Linked DNA regions of Caldimonas brevitalea. The protein of the gene in region 1 purifies or fractionates together with the protein of each later gene. This does not show direct contact. Links are inferred from orthologs where the notes say so. Each region holds a gene or a part of one and is shown in the gene's direction. Other genes may lie near its edges.

Evidence for each region.
Region 2: the proteins of AAW51_RS22405 (region 1) and AAW51_RS08455 purify together in Escherichia coli (affinity purification with mass spectrometry, with the first as the bait; 2 studies listed by BioGRID). This does not show direct contact. The link is inferred for Caldimonas brevitalea from one-to-one orthologs.

What each region holds. Positions count from the first base shown.
Region 1 is NZ_CP011371.1:5,313,761-5,320,098, reverse strand. The notes cover bases 1,511-4,482. They hold AAW51_RS22405 (DsbC family protein), read left to right. Parts: upstream 1,511-2,621; coding sequence 2,622-3,344; downstream 3,345-4,482. Other genes in these bases: AAW51_RS22395 (M61 family metallopeptidase), read left to right, coding at 4,254-4,482; AAW51_RS28515 (DUF4148 domain-containing protein), read right to left, coding at 3,475-3,849; AAW51_RS22410 (FAD-dependent monooxygenase), read left to right, coding at 1,511-2,562. In the rest of the region: AAW51_RS22415 (AsmA family protein), read right to left, coding at 1-1,383; more of AAW51_RS22410, read left to right, coding at 1,456-1,510; more of AAW51_RS22395, read left to right, coding at 4,483-5,996; AAW51_RS22390 (DUF3108 domain-containing protein), read left to right, coding at 6,044-6,338. UniProt on the Escherichia coli protein: Acts as a disulfide isomerase, interacting with incorrectly folded proteins to correct non-native disulfide bonds.
Region 2 is NZ_CP011371.1:1,918,826-1,924,159, reverse strand. Bases 2,522-5,334 are described here. They hold AAW51_RS08455 (FKBP-type peptidyl-prolyl cis-trans isomerase), read left to right. Parts: upstream 2,522-3,573; coding sequence 3,574-4,095; downstream 4,096-5,334. Other genes in these bases: coaBC (bifunctional phosphopantothenoylcysteine decarboxylase/phosphopantothenate--cysteine ligase CoaBC), read right to left, coding at 4,612-5,334; dut (dUTP diphosphatase), read right to left, coding at 4,166-4,615; AAW51_RS08460 (cupin domain-containing protein), read right to left, coding at 2,522-3,547. In the rest of the region: outer membrane protein assembly factor BamC, read left to right, coding at 1-569; AAW51_RS08470 (MBL fold metallo-hydrolase), read left to right, coding at 597-1,373; AAW51_RS30420 (hypothetical protein), read right to left, coding at 1,480-1,722; AAW51_RS08465 (hypothetical protein), read right to left, coding at 1,898-2,389; more of AAW51_RS08460, read right to left, coding at 2,429-2,521. UniProt on the Escherichia coli protein: Folding helper with both chaperone and peptidyl-prolyl cis-trans isomerase (PPIase) activities. Chaperone activity prevents aggregation of unfolded or partially folded proteins and promotes their correct folding.

The sequences.
Region 1 (6,338 bases):
GCCGGTGAAGGTGGCCTGGCCGCGGGTGTTGAAGGTGTTGTCGTTCAGGCCGCCTTTCAGCTCCCAGGAGGCCGCCCGTGTCGACGCGCTGAGCCGCCCGTCGAGGCGCACCGCCAAGGGCTTCAGCTGCGGGTCTTGCACCTGCGCCTGCACTTTCAGGGCGTCGAGGGCCAGGGCCGCCTTCGCCGGCTGCAGCGCCAGGTCGGCCCGCACCGTGCCGCCGAGGCGGCGCGTGCCGCTGCTGTGCAGCGTGGCTTCGAAGGCGGGCAGGCGCACCTGGTCGAAATTGCCGCTGGGCGCGGCCGAGCGGAACTCGGCCTTCCAGGGTTGCGGCCCGCCCAGCGCCAGCTGCCCTTGCAAGGCGCTGCCCTGCAGGGCCTGGCCTTCGACCTGCAGGCGGGGCCACGACAGGCTCAGCTCGATCGGCTGTTTGTCGCGCACCGCCTTGAACTGCAGGCCGAGTTGTTCGAGCGACAGGGCCTGGCGTTGCGGTTGATAACCGAAGCGCTGCACCGACAGCGTCGACGATTCCAGCTTCACCGCGCCCAACATCGCGCTGGTGGCCAGCTTCAGCCCCTCGGCGCCGAGGGCGCCTTGCGCGCCGTCGTAGGACAAGGCGCCGCTCAACCGGCTGTCGAGCTCGCGCAGGCCCAGCGCGTGGCCCTGGTAGCGCAGCTCGGTTTCGCGCAGGTGGACGGCGCTGCGTGTGCGGTCCAGCGTCAGCCGGGTCTGGCCTTGCAACCGACCTTCGACGGCCGGTTGCTGCAAGGCCAGCTGCGCGTCGAGCGTCAGCGGCGCCTCGGCGCCGTCGGCCAGCCGGCCCAGGTCGAGCGTTTGCACGACAACCTCGCCGCGCACTTGGCCCGGGACGTCGTCCACTCGCAGCCGCACCGCGCGCAACTCGGCCCCTTGCACATCGAAGCTCAGCTGGCGGCTGGCCTCGTTGTCGTCGGGTGTGGCCTTCGGGTCGTCGGGTGCCAGCAGGTCGTCGATGTTGCGCCGACCCTGCGCGTCGACCCGGTAGGCCAGCCGCACGCCTTGCGCGGTGACCCGGTCGACCACCAGCCTGCGGCGCAACAGCGGCAGCAGGTCGACGGCGAGCTTGGCTTCTTCGAGGTGGACGAACTCGTCGGCCCGCTGGTGTTCACTGAGCGTGACGTCGCGCAGCGTCACACCCAGTCGAGGAAACACACTGAGACCGACGTCACCGATGGTGAGCGTGCGTTGCCGGTGCTCGCGCATCCAGTCCACCAGCACGCCCTTGTAGCGGTTGGCGTCGAAGCTGACGATCAGATAGGTGGCGGCCGCGGCCAGCAAGGCCAGCAGCGCCGCCACGCCCAGCGCGATGCGCTTGACCCAGGGGCTCGATTTGCTTGTGTTCATCGCCACGCATTGTGCGAGAGCCGCGGCACGGGACGGGAGCGCGCCGTGGCGCGGCCCCTACAATCGCCGGCGATGAACCGCTATGACGTTTCGATACGGGGCAGTGGCATCGTCGGCAAGGCGCTTGCGCTGAGCCTGGCGAAGCTGGGCCTCCAGATTGCGTTGAGCCGCCCGAGCGTGCCGCCGGGCGAGGACGTGCGCGCCTATGCCTTGAGCGCCAAGTCGGTCGAGCTGCTGCGGGCGCTGAAGGTGTGGGACGGCTTGCCGCCGCTGGCCGCTACAGCGGTGTACGACATGCGGGTGGAAGGTGATGCAGGCTCGGTCGCCGCGCTCGAGTTCTCGGCCTGGGAGCAGGGGGTGGGTGAGCTGGCGTGGATCGTCGACGCCGCTGCGCTCGAGGCCTCGCTGGCCCAGGCAGTGCGCTTCCAGGCCCACATCACCGAAGTCGATGCCCCGGTCACGGCGGCCCTGGTGGCCGTGTGCGAGGGCAAGGCGTCGACTGAGCGCGAAGTGCGCGGCGTCGAGTGGCAGCGGCATGGCTACGGCCAGACCGCCATCGCGGCGCGCCTCGTGGCCGACCAGCCGCATCGTGGTGTCGCGCGCCAATGGTTCCGATCGCCCGACGTGCTGGCGCTGTTGCCGTTCGACCGCCCGGAGGCGGGCCACAGCTACGGCCTGGTGTGGTCGCTGCCCGAGGCGCGAGCCGAAGCGCTGATGGCGCTGGACGAGCCCGGCTTCACGCAGGCCCTGCAGGATGCTGTCGGCGCTTCGGCGGGCACGCTGCGTCTGGCTTCGGCCCGTGCAGCCTGGCCGCTCGCACTGGCACAGGCAAGCCGTTGGAGCGGCGCCGGCTGGGTGTTGCTCGGCGATGCGGCGCACGTGGTGCATCCGCTGGCGGGGCAGGGCCTCAACCTCGGCCTGGCCGACGTGGAGGTGCTGGCGCGCGTGTTGCGCGAGCGCGAAACGTGGCGGAGTGTCGGCGACGAGAAGCTGCTGCGCCGGTACGAGCGCGAGCGGGCGGCCCCGACCTGGGCGATGGGACGCGTCACGGACGGACTCTTGCAACTGTTCGCCGTCGAATCCGGCCCGGTGCGGGAACTTCGCAATCGCGGCCTGACTCTAGTCAACCAACTCGCCCCGCTGAAGCGCTGGCTCACCGGGCGCGCGCTCGATTCCTGACACGCGTCGTGCATCACGGCCGCCTGCCTCTCATTTCCCTGTTTCGGAGAACCCTGTCCATGAAGTTGCGCCGCGTCGCCACCGCCGCCTTGTTGACCCTCATTGCCAGCGCCGGCGTTGCGCAGGAGGCCGTGATTCGCAAGAACCTGGCCGAGCGCCTGCCCAATTTGCCGAAGATCGACGAGGTCTCGAAAGCGCCTGTCGACGGGCTCTACGAAGTGCGCTTCGGCACCGACATCGTCTACACCGATGCCGAAGGCAACTTTTTGATCCAGGGCGAGATCATCGACGCGCGCGTGCGCAAGAACCTGACCGAAGAGCGCATCAACAAGCTGACCGCGATCGATTTCGCGTCGCTGCCGCTGAAAGACGCCATCGTCTGGAAGAACGGCACGGGCAAGCGCAAGATCGCCGTGTTCGCCGATCCCAATTGCGGCTATTGCAAGCGTTTCGAGCAGGACCTGCAGGCCGTGAAGGACGTCACGGTCTACACCTTCCTCTATCCCATCCTGGCGGCCGATTCGGCGGCCAAGTCGGACGCCATCTGGTGTTCCAAGGACCGCACCAAGGCCTGGCTGGACTGGATGCTGCGCAGCGTGCAGCCGGCCCCCGCACCGGAGGGTTGCCAGACCCCGGTCGCGCGCAACAGCGCGCTCGGCCGCAAGCACCGCGTCACCGGTACGCCGGCGCTGGTGTTCGAGGACGGCACCCGGGTCCCGGGGGCCATGAACACCGAACAGATCGAGCAGCAACTCACGGCGGTCGCGCAGGCCAAGCGCTGAAGCGGTCAGCGCTTGGCGCAGGGCGAACGCCTGCGCGGCGGCGTGCTGCCCGAGGGCGGTCGTCGTCTTCATGAAAAACGCCGCGCTGTTGCGCGGCGTTTTGCTTCCCGGGACACCTGGGTGGTGTCGATTACTGTACCGCGGGAGCGGCCGGTTGGGCCGCGTAACGGCTGGCTTCCTGGTTCTTGGCCACCAGGTCCTGGTAGACCACCGGGTCGAACGGCTCGGCGTGCAACGCGGCGTATTCGCCGTTGGCCTGGGCGCGCTTCAGTTCGGCGACCACTTCGGCACGGGTGCGGGTGCTGGCGACTTGCGGGAAATAGCCTTCCTCGAACACCTTCAGTTCGCCGGCATCGCGGGCCCGGATCAACTCTGCGTGCACTTCGGCGCGGGTGCGCTCCGACTTGCCGTTCGGTGCGGGGTCCGGCGTGGCTTCCTGGGCGAACGCGGTGGCGGACATCAGGGTGGCGGCAGACACGAGGGCAGCGGCGACGATCTTGTTCACGGCAGTTCCTTTCGATTCTTCAGAAGTTCGGACTTGCGTTGCTTGTGGCATGAAGTGCGTATCCGATGGCTGAAGATTAGGGGTTTCCCTGGGTTCGGGAAATCACTGCCCAGGCAATGAGTCGTTGCGAAACCAGGAACAATGACAGGAGGTAACGGGCGGCGGTCGCCCCCGGCGGCGCGCGGCGCGCCCGCGCGGCAGCGGCGACAATCTCCGCTGCCGGCCGGCTGCCGGCGCGGTCTTGGCGCTTGCTGTTGAGTCGTGTGGCGGGTCCGTCGCGCTCCTGAGACGGCACGGCGTCCTGGCTGCTGCTGCGTTTTCGGCTCACCGCAGTGGCCAACCCCAGCTGTTTTTTCTGGCTGCCGCGGGCAGCCGAGCCTCACCCCGAACCGAGCGACGCCTGCATGATTTCGTATCGCATCGAACCTTTCGATCTGCACGCCCACCTGTTCCGCGTGGTGGTGCGCATCCCAGACCCGGCGCCGGAGCAGCGCGTGTCGCTGCCGGTCTGGATTCCGGGCAGCTATCTGGTGCGCGAGTTCGCCCGCCATCTGCAGCAGCTGACGGCCCGCCAGGGGCAACGCGAGCTGTCGGCCGAGCAGGTCGACAAGGCCAGCTGGGTGGTGCGCTGCGAAGGGCGGGGCGCGCTCGAGCTGAGCTATCAGGTCTACGCCTTCGACACCTCGGTGCGGGCGGCTTTTCTCGATGCGACGCGCGGCTTCTTCAACGGCACCGGAGTGTTTTTGCGCGTCGAAGGCCGCGAGCAGGAGCCGCAGCGCGTCGAGATCCGCGCGCTGCCGAAGGGCTGGCAGGTGGCGACCGCGCTCGGCGCGGTGCAAACCGACGCGCGCGGACAGGGCAGCTACGAAGCGGGCGACTATGACGAACTGGTCGACCACCCGGTCGAGCTGGGGCGGTTCTGGCGCGGTGAGTTTCGCGCCGGCGGTGTGCCGCACGAGTTCGTCGTCGCCGGCGCACTGCCGAACTTCGATGGCGAGCGACTGCTGCAGGACACGCGGCGGATTTGCGAAGCGCAGATCGCTTTCTGGCACGGACGCAAGAAGCCGCCGTACAAGCGCTATGTGTTCCTGCTCAACGCAGTCGACGACGGTTACGGCGGGCTGGAGCATCGGGCCAGCACGGCATTGATCTGTGGCCGCCGCGACCTGCCACGCGTGGGCGAGGCCGGGCAGAGCGACGGTTATGTGACGCTGCTGGGCCTGATCAGCCACGAGTATTTCCATACCTGGAACGTCAAACGCTTGCGCCCGGCGGAGTTCGCCCGCTACGACTACACCGCCGAGAACTACACCCAGCTGCTGTGGTTCTTCGAGGGTTTCACCTCGTACTACGACGATCTGTTCCTGGTGCGGGCCGGCCTGATCGACCAGGCGCGCTACCTGAAGCTGTTGGCCAAGACCGTCAGCGGTGTGCTGGCGACGCCCGGGCGGCAGGTGCAGAGCGTGGCGCAGGCCAGCTTCGATGCCTGGGTCAAGTACTACCGCCAGGACGAGAACACCGTCAACGCCACCGTCAGCTACTACACCAAGGGCTCACTCGTCGCGCTCGCGCTGGACCTGACGCTGCGCGGCGAGGGCAAGGGCAATCTCGACGAGGTGATGCGGCAGCTGTGGGCCGGCTCGTCGGGCGGGCCGATCAGCGAGGCGGATATTGCGGCGGCGCTCAAGCAGGTGGGCGGGCGCTCGTATGCGCGCGAGCTGTCGCGCTGGGTGCACGGCACGCAGGACCTGCCGCTCGTGACCTTGCTGCAGGCCGTCGGGGTCGAGTGGAAACAGCAGCCGGCGCCTTGGCCGCTGCGTCTCGGGGTGCGTTCGGCCGATGCGGCCGGCGGCGTCTCGATCAAGGCGGTGATGCGCGGCAGCGCCGCCGAACAGGCGGGTTTGGCGGCCGGCGACGAGCTGCTGGCCGTGAACGACTGGCGGCTGCGCAAACTGGACGACTTGCCCTTGTACGCCACCGAGAGCCAACCGGCCGAACTGCTCGTCTCGCGCGACCAACGGCTGCTCCGTCTGCCGCTGCAAGTGCCCGCAGCCACGGCGGTGCCGGGCCCCGGCTCGCTGGGCGTGGCACCGGCGGCCGGTCGCGAGACGGCGGCGTTGCGTGAGGCATGGTTGAGCGCGCGTTGACGCCGCGCGAGGGGCGCAGGTGGGTCGGCCCGCGACGGCGCGCGGCCTTGCTGCTGCTCGTGCTCTTCGTTGCGCTGTCGCATTTTTGGCTGACGGGTGAGGTGGCGGACCGGCTGCCGACGGCCGAGGGCGAGGCAATGCCGCAGCGGCTGCAGGTGATGTACACACGGCAACTCGAACTGGCCCCGCCACCGCCGGCACCTGCGCCGGCTCGCCGCCCGGCCGCGGCGCCCCGCCCTCGGCGTTCGGCCCGTGTCCCCACGCCGGTGCCGACCCCGGAAATGCCCGCCGCTTCGGCGTCGGCCCCCGACGCGGCCGCATCGGTTGCGGAACCAGCGCTTC
Region 2 (5,334 bases), 3.4 Mb from region 1 along the record:
ATGGCAGCGAGATCTACATCAGCCACCGCGGCATGGTCGAGGTCTACGCCAACCAGCAGCAGGACCAGACCCGCTGGCAGCCGCGCGAGGCCGACGTCGAGCTCGAGGCGCAGATGCTGAGCCGCTTGATGGTCAAGCTCGGTGTCAAGCCTGAACAGGCGCAGGCCCAGGTGGCGAGCACTCCGCCGGCGCCGGCCCGCGCGCGACTGGTCACCGGGCCCACCGGCCAGGCGGTGCAACTCGACGACGGCTTCGACCGCGCCTGGCGCCGGGTCGGTCTGTCGCTGGACCGCAGCGGCTTCACCGTCGAAGATCGCGACCGCGCCCAGGGTCTTTATTTCGTCCGCTTCGTGGCCGCGTCGGCCGACAAGGACCGGCGCGAACCCGGCCTGTTGAGCCGCTGGTTCGGCGGCGACTCGAAAGACCAGTCGCCGGCCCGCTATCGTGTCGCGGTGAAGGGCGAGAACGAGCAGCGCAGCGTGGTCTCGGTGCTCGACGCACAAGGTGCTCCGGCCGCCGGCGCGACGGGCGAGCGCATCCTCAAGCTGCTGGCCGAAGACCTGAAGTAAGCCGCCCCTGCCGCCGCCGAGACCTCGATGATCCGCTTTTGCAGCCTCGGCAGCGGCAGCACCGGCAACGCCACGCTGGTGGAGGCGCGTGCCGGCGGCACCACGGTGCGGGTGCTGATCGATTGCGGCTTTTCACTGAAGCAGCTGGAACACCGGCTGGCGCGCATCGGGCTCAGCTGCGCCGATCTGGACGCCGTGTTCATCACCCATGAGCACAGCGATCATGTCGGCTGCGTCGGCACCCTGGCGCGCCGCCGCGGCGTCCCGATCTGGATGAGCCACGGCACCTGGCAAGCGCTGGGCGAGCCCGACCTGGGCGCGTGGCTGCACCGCGCACACGACGCCGGCACCATCGACATCGGCCCATTGCGCCTGACGCCGTACACCGTGCCGCACGACGCGCGCGAGCCCTTGCAACTGACCTGCAGCGACGGCGACGCCAAGCTGGGCATCTTGACCGACGCGGGCAGTGCCACGCCGCACCTGCTGGCGCAACTGCAGCAGTGCAGCGCGCTGGTGCTCGAATGCAACCACGAGCCGGCGCTGCTGCAAGAGTCGCGCTACCCGGCCTTTCTGAAGGCCCGCATCGCGGGCCGCTACGGCCATTTGGCCAACCACACGGCCGCAGAGATCCTGGGGCAGTGCCGCCACAGCGGCCTGAAGCACGTGGTCGCCGCCCACCTCAGCGAGCAGAACAACACGCCGGAACGGGCCGCCGCCGCGTTGGCCGGCGCCCTCGGCTGTCGTGGCGACGACATCGTCGTGGCCCGTCCCGACAGCGGCTTCTGCTGGCTGGACGCCTGACCCGCCGCGAGCACGACGCAGCCATTCAAACGGCCCTGGCGTCAAGGGCATCCCAGTAACGAAAAAGCCGCCCGAGGGCGGCTTTTTCATCGCTCGAAAGCGTCGCTCACTGCGAAGCAGCGGGGGATGCAGCGTCGGCAGCCGGGGAAGCAGCGTCAGCAGGAGCGGAAGCGGCGTCGGTCGGCGCAGCAGCCGGGGACGCAGCGTCAGCGGGAGCGGGAGCGGTAGCCGTATCGGTAGCCGGTGCCGGAGCAGTGGTTTCCGCGGCGGGAGCCGGCTCTTCCTTCTTGCCGCAAGCAGCCAGGGCCAGGGCAGCAATCACGGAAGCCAACAGAAGCGACTTTTTCATTCCTTATTCCTCAAAAAGTTTCGACCAATCACCGGTAATCTGTCGGAACCCCTCCTCGAATGCTGAGTCCCAACGAAGACTTGGATCGCAACCCGGATGCCACACACCTTGAACCTAGTGTGCGCTCCTCTGCATTTCCATGCCTAACCAAAAATTATATAGGGAAAACCTGCATTCATAGTCCCAGCGTTGTGGCGGGGAAGGCAGGGATGCTTCGTTGCCACACCTCGTCGATATTCTGGGCAACCCGCGTCAGCTCGCCGCGCTCCGTGTCGATAACGCCCCGCCAACGCAGAGGGTCTAATACGCGCACGGCGTGCAGCCCTGGTGCCAGCCAGATGCGAGGGATGGATTCAGGCGACAAATGCTCGATCGCCCGACATTCGACGACGTGGGCCCAATCGGTGCGCCAGCCGACCCAGCGTGGATGTCGACGCACCACCTCGTCATAGTGCAGCGCGAGTACCTTTAGCTTGCGATGTGCATACGCCCAGCGGGTGAGCGCCGCGACCACGCCCCGTTCGCCCAGCGGCCAGTCGGCATAGTCGACATCGCACACGTACAACTCGTTACTACCTTGCTCTGCCGCGAGATCGAATGCCCGTCGCAAGGCGTCCTGAAAGCCAGTGCGCGAGTCGATAAGTGCATACGCAGGATTCGAATTCATCGGCACTCCTATCGTCGGGATCGCAGCGTCCAGAAGCCGCTACAGCGGATGCAGCCAACCGTCGTCGGCCCACTGCTCCAGCAGCGCGCGCGCATCGGGGCTGAGCTGTGCGACCTGCTTTGCGTCGAGCGAGCGCGTATCGGCCAGCGTGCGCATCAGCCGGGCATCGCGGCCCGCTGCACGGTAGGACTCGCCGTTGAAAAATATGTGACGCTCGTCGTACATCATGCGCGAGCGCCGGTCCAGCCGCACGCCGGCCGACAAGTCCTGGCCCTCGCCGACCTCGAACCACACCTGCGGCTTGGGCTCGCTCAGATATTCGCCCAGCGCGCAGGCAAAAGAATCCTCGTCGTGCAGCAGGTCCGCCACCGCGTCGCGGGCGAAGGCGTTGAGCCCGAGCGGGAGTGCCCCGGGGGTGGTGGTGGCGGGCTGGTCCGGGTCGCGATAGAGCACCTCTACAGCGTCTTCATCGAGCGCCTCCAGCATGCGGACCACCACCTCGCGTGCCAGTTCGGCGCGGGACGGTGCGCGGAAGCCCACCGAATAGGTCATGCATTCGCCGTCGGCCACACCGTCATGGGCCCAGCGAGGCGGCAGGTAGAGCATGTCGCCCGGCTCCAGCACCCATTCCTGCTCTGCCACGAAGTTCTCGAGGATTTTCAGCGGCATGCCGGGCAGCAAGGCCGGGTCGGCCAGCCGGCCGATGCGCCAGCGACGGCGGCCCTGCACCTGTAGCAAAAACACGTCGTAGGAATCGAAATGGGGCCCGACGCCGCCAGTGTCGGTGGCGTACGAGATCATCAGGTCGTCGACGCGAGCATCGGGGACGAAGCGGAACTGCTGCAGCAACTCGTGCACCGCCTGCTGGTGCAGGTCCACACCCTGCACCAGCAGGGTCCAACCAGGGCGGGTCAAGGGCGGCAGTGCGCGCCGTGTCAAAGGCCCGCGCTTGAGGCTCCAGCCCTGGTCGCCGCGGGCGATCAAACGCGACTCGACGTCTTCCCGACCGGCCAGTTCGAACAACTCCGCGCGCGACAGCAGCGGCTGCAGGCCGGGCAGCGCCTGACGGATCAGCAAGGGCTTTTTGTGCCAGTGGCGACGCATGAACTGCTCGGGCGTCAGACCCCCGAGCAATGACAGTTTTTGGGTGATGTCCATGGCGGGCATTGTGCGATGATTGCCCGATGTTGATTTCCTCTCCCTGCGTGGTCAGCCTCACCTGGAGGCTAGAAGACACCCTTGGCCACCTGATCGATGAACTGTCCGAGCCGGTCGAATTCTTCTTCGGCGGGGACGACCTGCTGGTCAAGGTCGAAGAAGCCATCGAAGGCCAGCAAACCGGCTTCGAAACCCAGCTCCAGCTCGAACCCGAGCACGCCTTCGGCGACTACGATCCGCAGCTGGTGTTCTTCGAAGAACGCGGCATCTTCCCCGACCATGTCGAGCCCGGCATGCAGTTCGACGGCCCGCCCGAAGGCGCGACCACCCACAACATGCCGCAGGACGCCATCTACACCATCACAGAGGTGTACGAGACCCACGTCGTGCTCGACGGCAACCATCCGCTGGCCGGCATCGCGCTGCGCCTGACCCTGCAGGTGCGCGACGTGCGCCGCGCCACCGAAGAAGAGATCGAGCAGGGGACGGTCGCTCAGCAGGTGGTGACCGTGTTGAACACCGTGCCGCCGGGCTCGCAGGTGCACTGAAGGGTAGCGGTCGCGGGGCCCGCCCGCCGCTGCGGCAAGACCGACGGCTGCGACGACGCGTGCGAGGCCACTAGCCCTTGCCGGTGGAGCCGAAGCCGCCCTCGCCCCGTGCCGAGGCCGAGAAGTCGTCGACGCGTTCGAAGCGGGCTTGCACCACCGGCACGATCACCAGCTGGGCGATGCGTTCCATCGGCGCGATCGTGAACGGCGACGTGCCCCGGTTCCAACAGCTCACCATCAACTGCCCCTGGTAGTCCGAGTCGATCAGGCCGACCAGGTTGCCCAGCACGATGCCGTGCTTGTGGCCCAGGCCCGAGCGGGGCAGGATCAGCGCGGCCAGTCCCGGGTCGGCGATGTGGATCGCCAGGCCCGTCGGGATCAGCTCGGTCTGCCCGGGCTCGAGCACCAGCGGTGCGCTCAGGCACGCGCGCAAATCGAGGCCGGCGCTGCCGGCGGTGGCGTAGGACGGGAGTTGCTCGGCGATACGTTCGTCGAGCACTTTGACGGCGATGGTGGTCATGCGGGGTGATGGGCTGCTTGCAGACGGGCGGCGATGTCGGCCACCAGGAGGCGCGCGAGGCTGAGCTTGTCGGCGGTGCCGCCGTCGGCCGGCAACGCTTGCTGCGTGGTCGCGTCGACGAGCAGCAAGGCGTTGTCGTCGCGCCCGAAGGTGGCGGGCCCGAGGTTGCCGACGATCAGCGGGATGCCCTTGCGCTTGAGCTTGGCGCGCGCGTGCTCGAGCAGGTTCTCGCTTTCGGCGGCGAAACCGACGCAATACGGCTTGGCGCCGCGCAAGGCGGCGACCGCAGCGAGGATGTCCGGGTTCTCGGTCAACTCGAAGGTCGGCGCCTGCTTCTTGCCGTCTTTCTTGATCTTGTGCTCGGCCAAGGTGGCCGGGCGCCAGTCGGCCACCGCGGCGGTGGCGACGAACACGTCGTGACGGGGGGCCAGCGGCAGCACCGTGTCGTGCATCTGCCGCGCGCTGCGCACGTCGATGCGCTGCACACCGCGGGGCGTGGGCAGGCTGACCGGGCCGGCCACCAGCGTGACCTGTGCACCCGCCTCGCGCGCGGCACGCGCCAAGGCGAAGCCCATCTTGCCGCTCGACAGATTGGTGATGCCGCGCACCGGGTCGATGGCCTCGAAGGTCGGGCCGGCCGTGATCAGCAGGGTCTTGCCGGCCAGGCGCTTGGGCTGGAAGGCGGCGACGATGTCCTCGAGCAGTTCCGCCGGCTCCAG